3 regions of the Neorhizobium petrolearium genome follow, and region 1 is predicted to be linked to each of the others. Evidence: riboswitches for the same ligand, from Rfam matches in the RefSeq annotation. Region 1 holds a riboswitch; each other region holds the start of a gene.

Region 1 (4,753 bases):
GCAATAGCTCTGCAGGTCGTAGAGGCCGCCGGATTTCGGCAGCTTGCCGCGGCGTGCGACCGTCGGGTAGAGCGGGTAGCAGGCGGCCGGCGTCAGTACGATATCGGTCGCCTCCTGGCCTTTGGTCCAGTCTTCGCCCACTTCCATGCATTTCAGGAGGCTCATGTGGTCGAGCTCGCTGCCGCAGAAGGAATGCACCGTGCCGGCAAGCTGCGGAAAGCTCTTCATATAGCCGCTGGTTTCGAAGAATTCGCGGTTCATGCCCGGCGGAAAGCGCATGGCCTCGGCGCCATCGGCGCCGCCCACGCTGTCGATCAGTCGCTCGAAAGCGGCGATGACGTCCTCGAACTGGCCGCTTCGGCCGTAAAGACCGTCGACGCCGGTCTCGATCAGAAGGCCTGCATCGAACAGGCGGTCGAGAAAGGAAACTTGCATGTCCATTGGCTTCACCTCAATCAATTCATTTGAAGGGCAATTCATTTGACGAAGTGGGCGTCAGCCGAGAAGGCTGGTGTCCGGTTTCTGCACGAGCAACATGGTCGACGTGTTGCCGAGGATGCGGTCGTTGGAGATCATCAACTGGGCGGAATGGGCATCGCGCAGGTGCCTGCCGAGGCTGTAGGGCGTGCCGTTCTTGTAGCCCATGATGCCGCAGATGATCATCGCCTGGTTGATGATCGTCAGGATCGTCTCGGAGGAGGCGAGCTTGACGTTGTTCATGGCGATCGAGAACGCCATGGAGGAAAGCTGGTCCGGATCCGCCCGGGCATCCTCGTAGGCCCTGAGGCCCGAGAGGATGTTGGCCTTCAGGAGCTGCAGCAGGTTCGAGGCCTCGGCCAGCCGCAACGCGCCGGGCGGCTGCGAGCCGCCCGCCTTGCGGGCGGCGGCGCGCACGAAGGCCTGGGCGCGAAGCACCGCATCGGCGGCGATACCGTACCAGACGGCGCTCCACAGCAGGTGGGAGCTTGCGAGCATGGACTGTGCGGCGATTTCGGCGAAAGTCTTCGGGAAGACCTGTGCCGCGGGCGCCTCGCCCTTGAAGATGAAACCATCCGAGCAGGTGCCGCGCATGCCGAGCGTATCCCAGTCGACGGTCTTTTCGAGCGTATACTGGCTCTTCCTGAAGACGGTCATCACCTGGTCGCCCGGAGCCGCGTCCGCACGGGCGCGGGAGGTGACCATGATCGCGTCGGCGTGCTCCCCGTAGGAAATCACCGTCGCATCCTTTTCGAGCCGGCAGGTGTCGCCGTCGATCTCGATGGCGCAGATGGAATTGCGCAGGTTCCCGCCGATGCCGGCCTCCGTCGTCGCCGAGGCGACGAGAAGCTGGCGAGCGCAAAGCTCGCGCATGAAATCCCTGTGCCATTCGCTCTCGGCACCGTGCTCGACAAGGCTCGAAACCTTGATCTGGTGCATGGCGAAGACCATGGCGCTCGCGGCACAGGCCTGTCCCAGAATGGAGCAGATCTCCGCGAGCTCCTGCGTCGTTGCACTCTCGCCGCCGAAGGCTGCGGGGATCTGGATGCCGAGCAGGCCTTCGGCCTTCATGGCATCGACGGCTTCCTTCGGGAAGCGGCCTTCGCGGTCGACGGAATCGGCGAAATCGGCGGCCACCCTCGCCACGCGATGGGCGCGTGCGCCGAGGCTCATATCGGTTGCGACAGCGGCAAGGCTCATCACGCGGCCTCTTTGGCTTTCAGGATGTGGGATACCGTCTGCTCGATCACCGAGATGCTGGCAAAGGACTTGCGGTTCAACAGGTTGTCCGGAAACTCGATGTCGAAGGCCTCTTCGAGGCCCAGCATGAGCTGCACGGATGCAAAGGAAGAAAGGCCCGCCGCATAAAGATCGGCGCCATCTTCCAGCTCGGTCATGGCGACCGGCAGATTGCCCAGTTTCGCCAGCAGTTCGCGAATGGTCTCGTTCATCTCGACGTCTCCCGATAATTGGAACTCAAGCGTTCATCGCTGGCGGGATGTTTAGGCCGGAAAGCATAAGATTCCGGTAAGAAACATGCTGAAAATCGGGCTGCGGGATTCGCTAAAATCCAATCGATCGGCATCTGTCCGAACTGGCTTGACAGGAGGGCTGCTCCGGTTTCTGATGTCCGGATTCACCAGGGGGGTCCCGGCAAGGGGCTGAGATACTGCTGGGCAATACGGCTTTGCCGATTGTGGCGCAGTGACCCGTTGAACCTGATCCAGTTCATACTGGCGTAGGGACGGTGCGGACGCTCACGGCTCAATGGCGGGATTCCCGCTCCGGCTCAAGGCGTTCTTCCATCATTCCAACACCGGACTGGGTCTCCAAACGTCAAACCTTGGAGCCTCAACCATGAATATCGCGACCACCAAGCTTACCCCGGTCGTCACCACCGGCCCGCTTCCCGCCTCGAAGAAGGTCCTGAAGCCCGGAGTCCTTCATCCCGACATCCGCGTGCCGATGCGCGAGATCGCGCTGCACCCGACCTCCGGCGAACCGCCGGTGACGGTCTATGACTCATCTGGTCCCTATACGGCCGAACCCGCGACGATCAGCATTGAATCCGGCCTGCCGCGTCTTCGCGAAAGCTGGATCAAGGCCCGCGGCGACGTGGAGACCTATGAGGGACGCATCGTCAAGCCGGAGGACAACGGCTTTGTCACCGGCGATCGCCTGACGCCGGAATTCCCGGTCCGCAATGCTCCGTTGAAGGCGAAAGCAGGCCTGGCCGTCACCCAGCTCGCCTATGCGCGGGCCGGGATCATAACACCGGAAATGGAGTTCATCGCCATCCGCGAAAATCTCGGACGGCAGGCTGCGAAAGAAGCACTTGCCCGCGATGGCGAAAGTTTTGGTGCGCACGTGCCAGACTTTGTGACACCGGAATTCGTGCGCCAGGAAGTCGCCGCAGGCCGGGCGATCATCCCCGCCAATATCAACCACCCGGAGACCGAACCGATGATCATCGGCCGGAACTTCCTGGTGAAGATCAACGCCAATATCGGCAATTCAGCCGTCACCTCGTCGATGGCGGAAGAGGTCGAAAAAATGGTCTGGGCGATCCGCTGGGGCGCCGACACGGTGATGGACCTCTCGACCGGCCGCAACATCCACAATATCCGCGAATGGATCATCCGCAATTCACCGGTCCCGATCGGCACCGTGCCGCTCTACCAGGCGCTCGAAAAGGTGAACGGCATTGCCGAGGATCTCACCTGGGAAGTTTTCCGCGACACGCTGATCGAGCAGGCCGAGCAGGGCGTCGACTATTTCACGATCCATGCCGGCGTCCGGCTTGCCTACATTCCGCTCACCGTCGACCGCGTCACCGGCATCGTCTCGCGCGGCGGTTCGATCATGGCCAAGTGGTGTCTGCATCACCACAAGGAGAGCTTTCTCTACGAGCACTTTGAAGAGATCTGCGACATCTGCCGCGCCTATGACGTCTCCTTCTCGCTCGGCGACGGGCTGCGCCCCGGCTCGATCGCCGACGCCAACGATGCGGCGCAGTTCGCGGAGCTGGAAACGCTCGGCGAATTGACGCAGATCGCCTGGGCGAAGGACTGCCAGGTGATGATTGAAGGCCCCGGCCATGTGCCGATGCACAAGATCAAGGAAAACATGGACAAGCAGCTGAAGGTCTGCGGCGAAGCGCCGTTCTATACGCTTGGCCCACTGACGACCGATATCGCGCCGGGCTATGACCACATCACGTCCGGCATTGGTGCGGCGATGATCGGCTGGTTCGGCACGGCCATGCTCTGCTACGTCACGCCGAAGGAACATCTCGGCCTGCCGGACCGCGACGACGTCAAGGTCGGCGTCGTCACCTACAAGATCGCCGCGCATGCGGCCGATCTTGCCAAAGGGCATCCCGCCGCTCGCATCCGCGACGATGCGCTGTCGCGCGCCCGGTTCGAGTTCCGCTGGGAGGACCAGTTCAACCTGTCGCTCGATCCGGAAACGGCGCGCAATTTCCATGACGAGACGCTGCCGAAGGAGGCACACAAGGTGGCGCATTTCTGCTCCATGTGCGGTCCGAAATTCTGCTCCATGCGGATTTCGCACGACATCCGTGCCGAAGCGCAGAAGGAGGGGCTGGAGGCGATGGCCGCGAAATACCGCGACGGCGGCGACCTCTACATGCCGGTCGGAAAGGATTGATGCATCAAAGCCTCCGCCGATCTTCCGGCGGAGGTATTCCTCATTGCTGTGCTTGACCTGAGGATTCAAGCACATGCCCGCTCCCCTCTTGGCCTCATTTAGCGTTTGCTGGGCAGCAGGCCGTCGATCTAACCGAAGCGGGCTTGTTTGAGGAAGCCGGTGCGTCGATCCGATCTCCCCACTTGAGGGGAGGGCTATCGCATATGGGAATCGAGCATGCTGCCCGCTTCATCATTCCACGGAAGCCATAGCATGTTTATTATATGCAATTCCCCTGCACTTGAGGGGGAGATGCCCGGTAGGGCAGAGGGGGGTGTGGTGAGGCAAATCAAGGCCTTGACCGAAGCCGGCAGAAAAAATCACTCCCTTTCGTCCTCGCCCTCTTGCGTCATGCCTAGAATTGTCCCGCTTCCGTCGCCGGAGTGTTTCGCGAGACGTTCGCGGGCAGGCGGGAGCCGGCGCTTCCATCGGAACCGTAACGTGCGGGAAAGGTGGAAGAGGTGAAAGCCGTGGAGCGCATGTCGAAAGGCGGTTGCTCCTATCAAGCCTCCCCCTGGCCGCCGGGTCAGGTTCGGTTGAGCCGTGCAAGTGGTGAGCCTGTCCCGAA
Region 2 (4,753 bases), on a different replicon from region 1:
TGCCGATCGACCCCGAAAAGATCGCTGCCATCGTCGTGACCGATGTGAAGGACAGTTTCTCAACCGTCGAGCCGGCGGATGTCGACACGAAGGCCATTGCCAGCCATCTCATCCACTTCCTGGAGCAGGAGGTCGAAAAAGGTCGGCTCGATCTGACGCTGCAGCCCCTGCAAGCGGGGATCGGCACGATCGCCAATTCCGTGCTGACCGGGCTCTCGGATGGGCCTTTCCATCATCTGCGCATGTACAGCGAGGTGCTGCAGGACAGCACGTTTGATCTCTTCGATGCCGGGAAGCTGACCTTTGCCTCCGGTTCCTCGATCACGCTTTCGGCCGCCTGCGCTGAGCGGGTTTTTGGCCAGTTCGACAAGTACAAGGAAAAGCTGGTCCTCCGTCCGCAGGAGATCAGCAATCATCCGGAGGTCATCCGCAGGCTGGGCGTGATCGGCATCAACACTGCTCTGGAAGTCGACATTTACGGCAACGTCAATTCCACCCATGTGAACGGCACGCATATGATGAACGGTATCGGCGGCTCGGGCGATTTCGCCCGCAACGCCTATCTGTCTATCTTCGTCACCAAGTCGGTCGCCAAGGGCGGCAAACTTTCCTCGGTGGTTCCCATGGTTCCGCATGTGGATCACACCGAACATGATGTGGACATCATCGTCACCGAAAACGGGCTTGCGGACCTGAGGGAGCTTGCACCCCGCGAGCGCGCCGGGCAGATCATTGCCAACTGCGCCCATCCCGACTTCCGCGATCGTCTGGCCGACTATTTCCAACGTGCCTCAGTCCGCGGCGGGCAGACGCCTCATCTGCTCGAAGAGGCATTTTCCTGGCATGAGCGGAGCCGGCAGACCAGCACCATGCGGCTTGGCTGAGCGAACGACTGTTCCTACCACCATTCGTGAAAATGCTGCACGGGACCGTGGCCGGTTCCCACGGTGAGCATGCCGGCAGCCGCGATGGCGCCGGAGAGATAGGCTTTGGCGATCGCGACGGCCTCGGCCGGTGAAGCACCCTTGGCGAGTTCCGCGGCGATCGCGCTGGAAAGCGTACACCCGGTGCCGTGTGTGTTCTTCGTCGCCACGCGATTTCCTTCGAACCAATGGATGCCGGAGGCATCGGCCAGGACATCCGGGCTGTCACTACTTTCAAGGTGACCGCCCTTCACCAGTACCGCCTTCGGACCGATTTTACGCAGGCGTTCGGCCTGATCGGCCATTATCTGGCGGGTGGTGGCGAGGGGTTCGCCGAGCAGGGCGGCTGTTTCCGGCAGATTGGGTGTGACGACGGTGGCAACCGGCATCAGCCGATAGGTGACGGCATCCATCGCCTCCGAAGCAAGCAGCGGGGAGCCTCCCTTGGCGATCATTACCGGGTCGAGCACGATCGGCAGGCTATCGCGATAGGGCTTGAGCACATCCGCAACCGTTTCGGCAATCTCGGTATTGGCAATCATGCCGATCTTTACCGCATCCACCCGCACATCCGCGAAAATGGTGCGGATCTGCTCCGCGACGAACTCGGCAGGCACCGGATGCACACCCGTGACCCCTTGCGTGTTCTGCGCGGTCAGCGCCGTCAGCACGGCCATGCCATAGGTGCCGCGTGCCGAAAACGTCTTGAGGTCGGCCTGAATGCCGGCGCCGCCGGAGGGATCGGAACCGGCGATGGAAAGAATATTGCGGATCATGCGCGTGCCCTTTCGATTTCCTCGGCAATCCTGCGGGCGGCGGCTTTGGGGTCCGGCTGGCCGCAGATCGCGGAGACGACGGCGATGCCTCTCGCGCCGGCGGCAAGTGCTGGGCCAGCATGTTCCGCCTTGACGCCGCCTATCGCGACAGCCGGCACGGGTGCTGCTGCGACGATGCGGGCAAGTCCGTCGAAGCCGATCGGTTGCTTGTGGTCCGGCTTGGTGAGGGTTGCAAAGACCGGGCCGATGCCGACATAGTCCACGACGGAGGTATCGATGCGTTGCGCCAGTTCCTCGGTTTCGACCGAGAGACCGAGGATCATGTCCCGGCCAATGCGCTCGCGGGCGATAGCCGCGACCATGTCGCTTTGGCCGACATGCAGGCCTGCGGCACCGATTGCGATCGCCGCCTCGACATCGTCATTGACGATCAGTGGCACTCTGGCGCCGGCAAGCGCTGCCTTCAGGGCACGGCCGGTCTCGATGATCTGCGCCGTATCCGCGTGCTTGTCGCGGAGCTGCACGATCGTAGCGCCGCCCTCGACGGCAAGCCGGGCAGTCTCCACCATGCCGATTTCGCGGCAGAGATCGGGATCGAGGACGAGATAGACGGAAAGGTCGAAATTCTTCATGCGCTGACGATCCTGGCTTTGGTATCGAGCGTCTCGGGCGAAAGTGTTGCAAGGCGATCGAGAAAGAGGGGCAAGAAGGAGCCTGGTCCGGCGGCACTGATAGCCGCTTCCTCGCCAGCGACCGCGAACATGGCGAGTGCCGCCGCCGTCGCCTCGAACGGTCTTTCCGGGTTTGCCGCCGCAAAGGCGCCAACGAGGCAGGTGAGCGAGCAGCCAAGAGCGGTGATGCGGGGCATCAGCGCTGAACCGCCCATGATGCGAACCGAGTGCTGGCCGTCGGTGACGAAATCCACTTCGCCGGTAACCGCGACGATGGAGCCGCTCTGCCGGGCAAGCGTGATCGCCGAACCTTCCGCCGCCTCGGTTGGATCGCCGCTGTCAACGCCGTGGCCGCTCGACTGGCTGCCTGCCAGCGCAATGATCTCGGAGGCATTGCCTCGCACGATCGTGGGTTTCAGCTTCATGAGATCGGCGACGGCGGCGCGGCGGTAGGCGGTGGCGAAATGGGCGACCGGATCGAGCACCCAGGGTTTACCGGCTTCACCGGCGGCTTTCGCGGCCTCCTTCATGCCGGCCAGGAAATCCGGCGAAAGCGTGCCAATATTGATCGTCAGCGCAGACGCGATCCGAGCGAATTCGCCAGCCTCCTCTTTCGTATGCACCATGGCGGGCGAGGCGCCGGCAGCGAGCATCACATTCGCCGCGATATTCATCGCCACGAAATTGGTGATGTTCTGGACAAGCGGATTTTTCGCGCGCATCGCAGTCAGCAATCGGCCGGGGGTCTGTGTGGTCTGCATTCTCGCCTCGTTCGGCGGGGCAGACGCATGGGTTCTTCTGTCCGAAGAACCGAACGACTCCCTCCGCCAGCATGATCTGGTTCAGGTTCAAAGGGTACTTCTCAGCCCGGCTTTACGCCGGACGCCCCTGTCAGGAACAAGGCTTACCGCAGATCGGCCTGCGACTGCCAGCGAATTTTTATAAAAAAATGCCCTTGAAGCTCTAGTGGCTGGAGGTTGTAAGGAAGTGCTCGATCCCGAAAGGAAAGAGAAATGGCAGCGACAAATCAGGCTCGATACAAGGTTGGCGGCATGGATTGCGCAAGTTGTGCGACCAAGATCGACACGGCAGTGCGCCGCATGCCAGGCGTCGAGGATGTTTCCGTCTCCGTTGCCGCGGGTACGATGACGGTGAGCCATGACGAAACAAGCGATCTGGGCGCGATCGAGAAAAAGGTGACCGGGCTCGGTTATTCGCTGCGGGCACTCGGCAGGAAGACGCCGGCCGAAGCGGAGCATCATGACCACGATCACACCGGCGATCACGAGAATTGCGGGCACCACCATGATCATGATGGCGGGCATGATCATTCCGGCCACCGCGCAAAAGAGATCGAAGGCCTCCATGGCCATGACCACGGGCCGCTGGAAGGGCCGTGGTGGAAAAGCGCGAAGGGCCGGCTGACCATCCTTGCTGGTGTGGCGCTCGCTTTCGCCTATGGGCTCGGCCATTTGATGCCGGCCTATGGCCCCTATATCTTTACGGCTGCGATGCTGATCGGCCTCGTGCCGATCGCCCGCCGCGCCGTTATGGCAGCCCTTGCCGGCACGCCGTTTTCCATTGAGACCCTGATGACCATCGCTGCCGTCGGCGCCGTTGTCATCGATGCCTCGGAAGAGGCTGCCGCCGTCGTTTTCCTCTTCCTCGTGGGCGAACTTCTGGAAGGTGTGGCGGCAGGTCGGGCGCGTCAGAGCATCCGCGGCCTGACGGCTCTGGTCCCGAAGAATGCGCTGCTGGAAGTGAATGGGCAGACCCGTGAGGTGCCGGCCGAGAACCTGGCGGTTGGTTCCATCATACTCGTGCGGCCGGGTGACCGGATTTCGGCGGACGGCGTCATCGTGGCCGGGACAAGCGCGATCAACGAGGCTCCGGTGACCGGTGAAAGCACCCCGGTTGTGAAAGGCATCGACGAGAGGGTCTTTGCCGGCACCATCAATGGCGATGCGGCGTTGCGCGTGCGGGTGACGGCTGCCGCGGAGGACAACACGATCGCCCGCATTGTCCGGATGGTCGAGGAGGCGCAGGAGAAGAAGGCGCCGACCGAGCGTTTCATCGACCGTTTTTCACGCTACTACACGCCCGGCGTCGTGGTGGTTGCCGCTCTGGTTGCCATCCTGCCGCCGCTTGTGGCCGGTGCCGCCTGGGGGGTGTGGATCTACAAGGGCCTGGCGATCCTGCTGATCGGCTGCCCCTGTGCGCTGGTCATCTCGACGCCGGCTGCGATCGCTGCTTCGCTTTCCTCCGGTGCCCGTCGCGGCTTGCTTATGAAGGGCGGCGCCGTTCTGGAAACGCTCGGCAAGCTGACGGCCGTGGCGCTCGACAAGACCGGAACGCTGACCGCCGGCAAGCCGCAGGTGACGGA
Region 3 (4,753 bases), 250 kb from region 1:
CAGGCAGGCTACAATTGAAACGAAAGTCCTTTGTGCCAAGCCGGAGTTCGACCTTGTCCAGCACGACGCCATCAGTCATGTCTCGCCTCCTTTTGGCCGACCGTGCCGAGCATGGTCAGCAACAGGCAGATGATGCCAAGGAGGAGTGCCAGCCCGTCAGCGTCGTTGGTGCGATAGCTGGATAGCCGGCTGTAGACAAGCCAGGGAAGCGTCGTGAGATCGTTGGAGCCGAATAGTGCTACCGCGCCGAGATCGCCGAGCGACAGGGCCATCGCAAAGGAGAGGGCCGTCAAAAGGGGTCTTATCAGGACGGGCAGGTCGATTCGTTGAAGCTTTGCCAAGCCGGAAATCCCGAGACTTGCCGATAGTCTGCCCGATTGCTGACGGTGGGTCTCGATTGCCGGCGCGAGCACGCGCATGACGAAGGGCAAAGCCATCAGCATGTTGATCAAGGCCAGCAAAGCCGGCGCAAAACGGGTCACATCGCCGATGGGGCGCAGTGTGAGGAACCAGCCGGTCCCAAGCACGACAGGCGGGACCAGGAGTACCAGGGAGGACATGCCGCCAAGCAGGGCGGAGAATCCTCCGGCGACTTTTCCAGGTCGCTTCATATCGGCCACAGACCCTCGAGCGGCAATGATTGCCAGCGATGTAAGGACGGCGAGCAAGCCGGCGGTAAGTGCGATGGCAAAACTCGTCCATGCGGCGCGAAGGAAGGCGATGCTGGTCGCAAGGTTCCAGAGATTGGCCTTCAGCCCGGCAGAGACAATCGATGCCAACGGCAGAACCAGAAAGGCGGTGGCGACCGAAATGGCGAACGCATCCCAAAGTCGCGCGGGCACGGTCCGACCGTCGAAACGACGGGTCGCCTGACCTGCTGTCATGCCCGCATCGTCCGGTATGGGAAACCGCGCCATGGCGATCAGGATCAGCGCGGTAACGCCGATCTGCAGGAGCGCGAGCACGACGGCGCGCGGCGGGTCGAAATCGAAACGCAGCGATTGATAGATCGCAACTTCGAGCGTCGTTGCCGAAGGTCCGCCGCCGAGCACGAGCACGAGCGTGAAACTGGTGGCGCAGAGCATGAAGATCAGGCCGGCAATGCCGGGAATGACGCGTTGCACAGCCGGCCACTCGATGAACCGAAAGACCGAAAATGGTCGCATGCCGAGGCTGGAGGCGAGCTGCCAGTATTCCGCCGGAAGCCGCTCCAGCGCGGCGAGCAGCAGCCGGGCGGCGAGCGGCAGGTTGAAGAAGACATGGGCCAGCAGAATGCCGGTAAGTCCGTAGATGCTGACTGGCTGGTCGAGGCCGAGTTTCAACAGCAGGCTGTTGATCACACCTTGCCGGCCCCAGATGCCGATAAGACCCAATGCGCCGATCAGCACCGGCAGGCCCATGGGAACCGCCATCAACCGGATAATCCAGACACGTCCTGGAAAACGGGGGCGGCGCGCAAGCGCCAGCGTAACGGGTATGGCAAAGGCGATGGAGAGCAGTGTCGAAAGCACAGCCTGCCATAGGGTGAAGCGCAGGATCCGCCAGGTATAGGCCGTGAAGAGCCGGGCTCCTGTGTCCCCAGCATCCCATGAAAGCAGCGCGGTGACAGCAATGCCGACGAAGAGGGTGATGCCAAGGAGGCTCAGCAGGCCCCAGGCAATCCCCCGTCGTCGTTGGGCGCGGGTCAGCAAGGCGGAGGTCTTAGTTCATGCTCATGGCGGTCAGCCATTCGTCGATCCAGGCCTGCCGGTTCTTCGCCACCTCGTCCGAGCCCATCAGGAAGGTCGTTTTCGGCTGCACGAGCTTGTCGAAGGCGTCCGGCAACGGCTCGGATGTCTTCGAAATCGGCATCATCCAGTTGGTGGTGGGGATAATGTCCTGAAAGGCTGGCGAGACCATGAACCTGAGGAACTGTTTGGCCAGATCCTTGTCGGACGCGTTTGTCAACATGCCGGCCACCTCGATCTGGATGTAGTGGCCTTCCGAGAAGGATGCGGCCTGGTAGCGTTCGGTCTTTTCCTCAACCATGTGATAGGCGGGCGAAGTGGTGTAGGAGAAGACCATCGGCACCTCGCCCTTTGTGAGAAGACCATAGGCTTCCGACCAGCCGGGGGTGACTGTCAGCACACGCTTCCTGAGTTTCGCCCAGGCTTCCGGCGCCTTGTCGCCGTAGACCGACCTCACCCAGAGCAGCAGGCCTAGTCCCGGCGTCGAGGTGCGCGGATCTTCGATCGCGATTTTCTGCGAAGGGTCGCCTTCCACCAGTTCCTTCAGGCTCTTGGGCGGATTCTTCATCACCTGCGTATCGTAGACGACGGCAAAATGACCGTAGTCATAGGGGATGAAAGTATCGTCGGTATAATTTCCGGGCACACTGACAGCGGATGTATCGAGGCCGTGCGGTTCGAAAAGGCCGGTTGCCTTGGCTTCCGAAATCAGGTTGGTGTCCAGGCCGAGCGCGATATCGGCATCCGTCTTCTCGCCTTCGAGCTTGAGGCGGGTGAGGAGCGCCACACCATCGGCAACGCCGACGAAGTTGAGCCTGCAGGTGCAGCTCTTTTCGAAGGCTTCCTTGACCTTCGGGCCGGGCCCCCAGTCGGAGACGAAGCTTTCATACGTATAGACAGTCAGTGTCTTTTCCTGCGCCTGAGCGGACAGTGAAAAGGAAAGGGCGGCTGCGGCCGCGAACATCGAAAGAACGATCTTGCGCATCAGCGCCTCCTCTTTTGATTGTGGGAATAGGCGCTGATGGGAAGCCGTCTAATCCCTCCGCCGGTCTTAACCGGATCAGGTTCCGCGGGTTGGCAAAGCCTCTCAGCCACACTGGCGTGGCACCCCGTTAGAGCGAATCAGGTGTAGCGGCGGTGGGATCGGCTGGCAAGAGGCTGCGCCGCGATCAGGCAGCGCTCATATCCATCTACATGATTTCCCAGACGTGGCCGTCCGGATCCCGGAAGCTGCAGCCGTACATGTTTTTTCCTCTTTGTCCCCATCCAACGCACATGGGCGCGTTCGCCCCAAGGATGAGTAAGAGAATGTAAAACCGACATCGCAGCCAGGGTTTTTCTCTAGTGGTGCGGGTTCCGGCGGAACACCTTGAGTTCGCGCGGAACGGCTGCCATGCCGTGAAGCCGGTTGGCAATGGCATAATCGATCGTCCTTTCCATGACTTCCGGCATGACGGGCTTCGTGAGAACACCGAGAGAACCTTCCACGCCATCTTCGAGATCATCAGGGGTCGCGGTCATGAAGATGACCGTCACGCCATATCGTTCGGCAAGCCGCCGTCCAATCTCGGGACCGGTCCTTCCATCGGTCAGATTGACGTCCACGATCGCGATATCGGCGCGCGGCGCCAGTTCCAGGGCATGTTTTCGGGCATTGGCAAAGCCCGCCACCTTCAGTCCCATATTTTCGACAGTTTCGGCGATATCGAGAGCGATCAGGAACTCATCCTCCACGATCAGCACCCGTTGACTCGTCACCTCACTGGGTGGCCGACGACGCGTTACATTTGTCAGCATTGGACGTCCCCGCACGGTTTCCGGTCCTTAATTCGGATCGAGGGCGACGACCGGCGCCTCGACCATGAACGCAGGCAGAACGAGCAGGATGGTGGATTGTTCCGTTTTGCGACAGACGCCCCTGCCGAAACGGTTATTAGAGTTAATAATTCGTTAGTTCAGCTCTCCAGCTCTTCCCGCAGCATCTCGAGCTCGAGCCATTCTTCTTCCATTTTCGTCAGTCTTTCGCGCAGGCTTTCCATTTCCGCCGCAAGCTTGTGGAAGGCGGCAGGGTCTTTGGAAAAGAGGTTCGGGTCCGCCATCTTCTTCTCGCGGACTGCAATTTCTTCCTCCGCCTTGGCAATTTCCTTCGGCAGGTTTTCGAGTGCGAATTTTTGCTTATAGGAGAGCTTTCCCTTGGCCTTGGAGGCTTCAGCCACCGGCGCGGCGGCCTCTGTCTTCTGCCGTTCCGTTCGCTCTGTCTTGCGCTTCTCCTCGATCGCGCCTCTCCGTTGGGCCAGCATGTCCGTATAGCCGCCGGCATATTCGATCCAGCGTCCGTCCGGCGCCTCCGGATTGGCCGGGGCGATCGTCGAGGTCACGGTGCGGTCCAGGAAATCGCGATCGTGGCTGACGAGGATCACCGTGCCGTTGTAGCCGGCGACAATTTCCTGCAGCAGATCCAGCGTTTCGATGTCGAGGTCGTTGGTGGGTTCGTCGAGAATCAAGAGGTTCGAGGGCTTCGCCATGATGCGGGCGAGCATCAGGCGGGCACGTTCACCACCGGAAAGGCTCTTGATCGGTGTCCTGATCTGTTCCGGCTGGAACAGGAAGTCCTTCATGTAGCCTGCGACATGCCGCTGCTCGCCATTGACCAGCAACGTCTCCCCGCGGCCGTCTGTCAGGTAGTGGGAGAGCGTCTCCTCCGGATTCAGGTTCTCGCGCTTCTGGTCGAGCGTTGCGATCTCAAGATTGGTGCCGAGCTTGACGGTACCGCTATCTGGTGCGAGCTGCCCGGTCAGCATCTTGAGCAATGTCGTCTTGCCCGCGCCGTTAGGCCCTACGAGGCCGATCCGGTCGCCGCGATGAACCCGGATCGAAAAAGGTGCGACGATCTGCCGATCATAGGCTTTGGTGATGTTCTCCGCCTCGATCACAAGCTTGCCCGATTCACGACCTTCGGTGACCTGCGCCTGGACGGTCCCTTGGGGCCCTTTGTGGCCGCGATAGGCTGCTCGCATGGATTGCAG

Evidence for each region. A riboswitch is a leader RNA that binds a small molecule or an ion and turns the genes downstream of it on or off. The one in region 1 is predicted to bind thiamine pyrophosphate.
Region 2: another riboswitch for thiamine pyrophosphate. It lies ahead of thiM (hydroxyethylthiazole kinase); the one in region 1 lies ahead of thiC (phosphomethylpyrimidine synthase ThiC).
Region 3: another riboswitch for thiamine pyrophosphate. It lies ahead of thiB (thiamine ABC transporter substrate binding subunit); the one in region 1 lies ahead of thiC (phosphomethylpyrimidine synthase ThiC).

What each region holds. Positions count from the first base shown of each region.
Region 1 covers NZ_CP123000.1:4,749,697-4,754,449, reverse strand. The annotation lists gene QEO92_RS23030 (amino acid--[acyl-carrier-protein] ligase) at 1-441, opposite strand, end outside; gene QEO92_RS23025 (acyl-CoA dehydrogenase family protein) at 496-1,677, opposite strand; gene QEO92_RS23020 (acyl carrier protein) at 1,677-1,928, opposite strand; TPP riboswitch at 2,109-2,240, shown strand; gene thiC (phosphomethylpyrimidine synthase ThiC) at 2,335-4,146, shown strand.
Region 2 covers NZ_CP123001.1:16,782-21,534, forward strand. The annotation lists gene QEO92_RS26920 (acetyl-CoA hydrolase/transferase family protein) at 1-884, shown strand, start outside; gene thiD (bifunctional hydroxymethylpyrimidine kinase/phosphomethylpyrimidine kinase) at 899-1,699, opposite strand; gene thiE (thiamine phosphate synthase) at 1,696-2,331, opposite strand; gene thiM (hydroxyethylthiazole kinase) at 2,328-3,131, opposite strand; TPP riboswitch at 3,173-3,270, opposite strand; gene QEO92_RS26940 (heavy metal translocating P-type ATPase) at 3,384-4,753, shown strand, end outside.
Region 3 covers NZ_CP123000.1:4,497,368-4,502,120, reverse strand. The annotation lists gene QEO92_RS21890 (thiamine ABC transporter ATP-binding protein) at 1-79, opposite strand, end outside; gene thiP (thiamine/thiamine pyrophosphate ABC transporter permease ThiP) at 72-1,691, opposite strand; gene thiB (thiamine ABC transporter substrate binding subunit) at 1,702-2,691, opposite strand; TPP riboswitch at 2,748-2,849, opposite strand; gene QEO92_RS21875 (response regulator) at 3,069-3,524, opposite strand; gene QEO92_RS21870 (ABC-F family ATP-binding cassette domain-containing protein) at 3,683-4,753, opposite strand, start outside.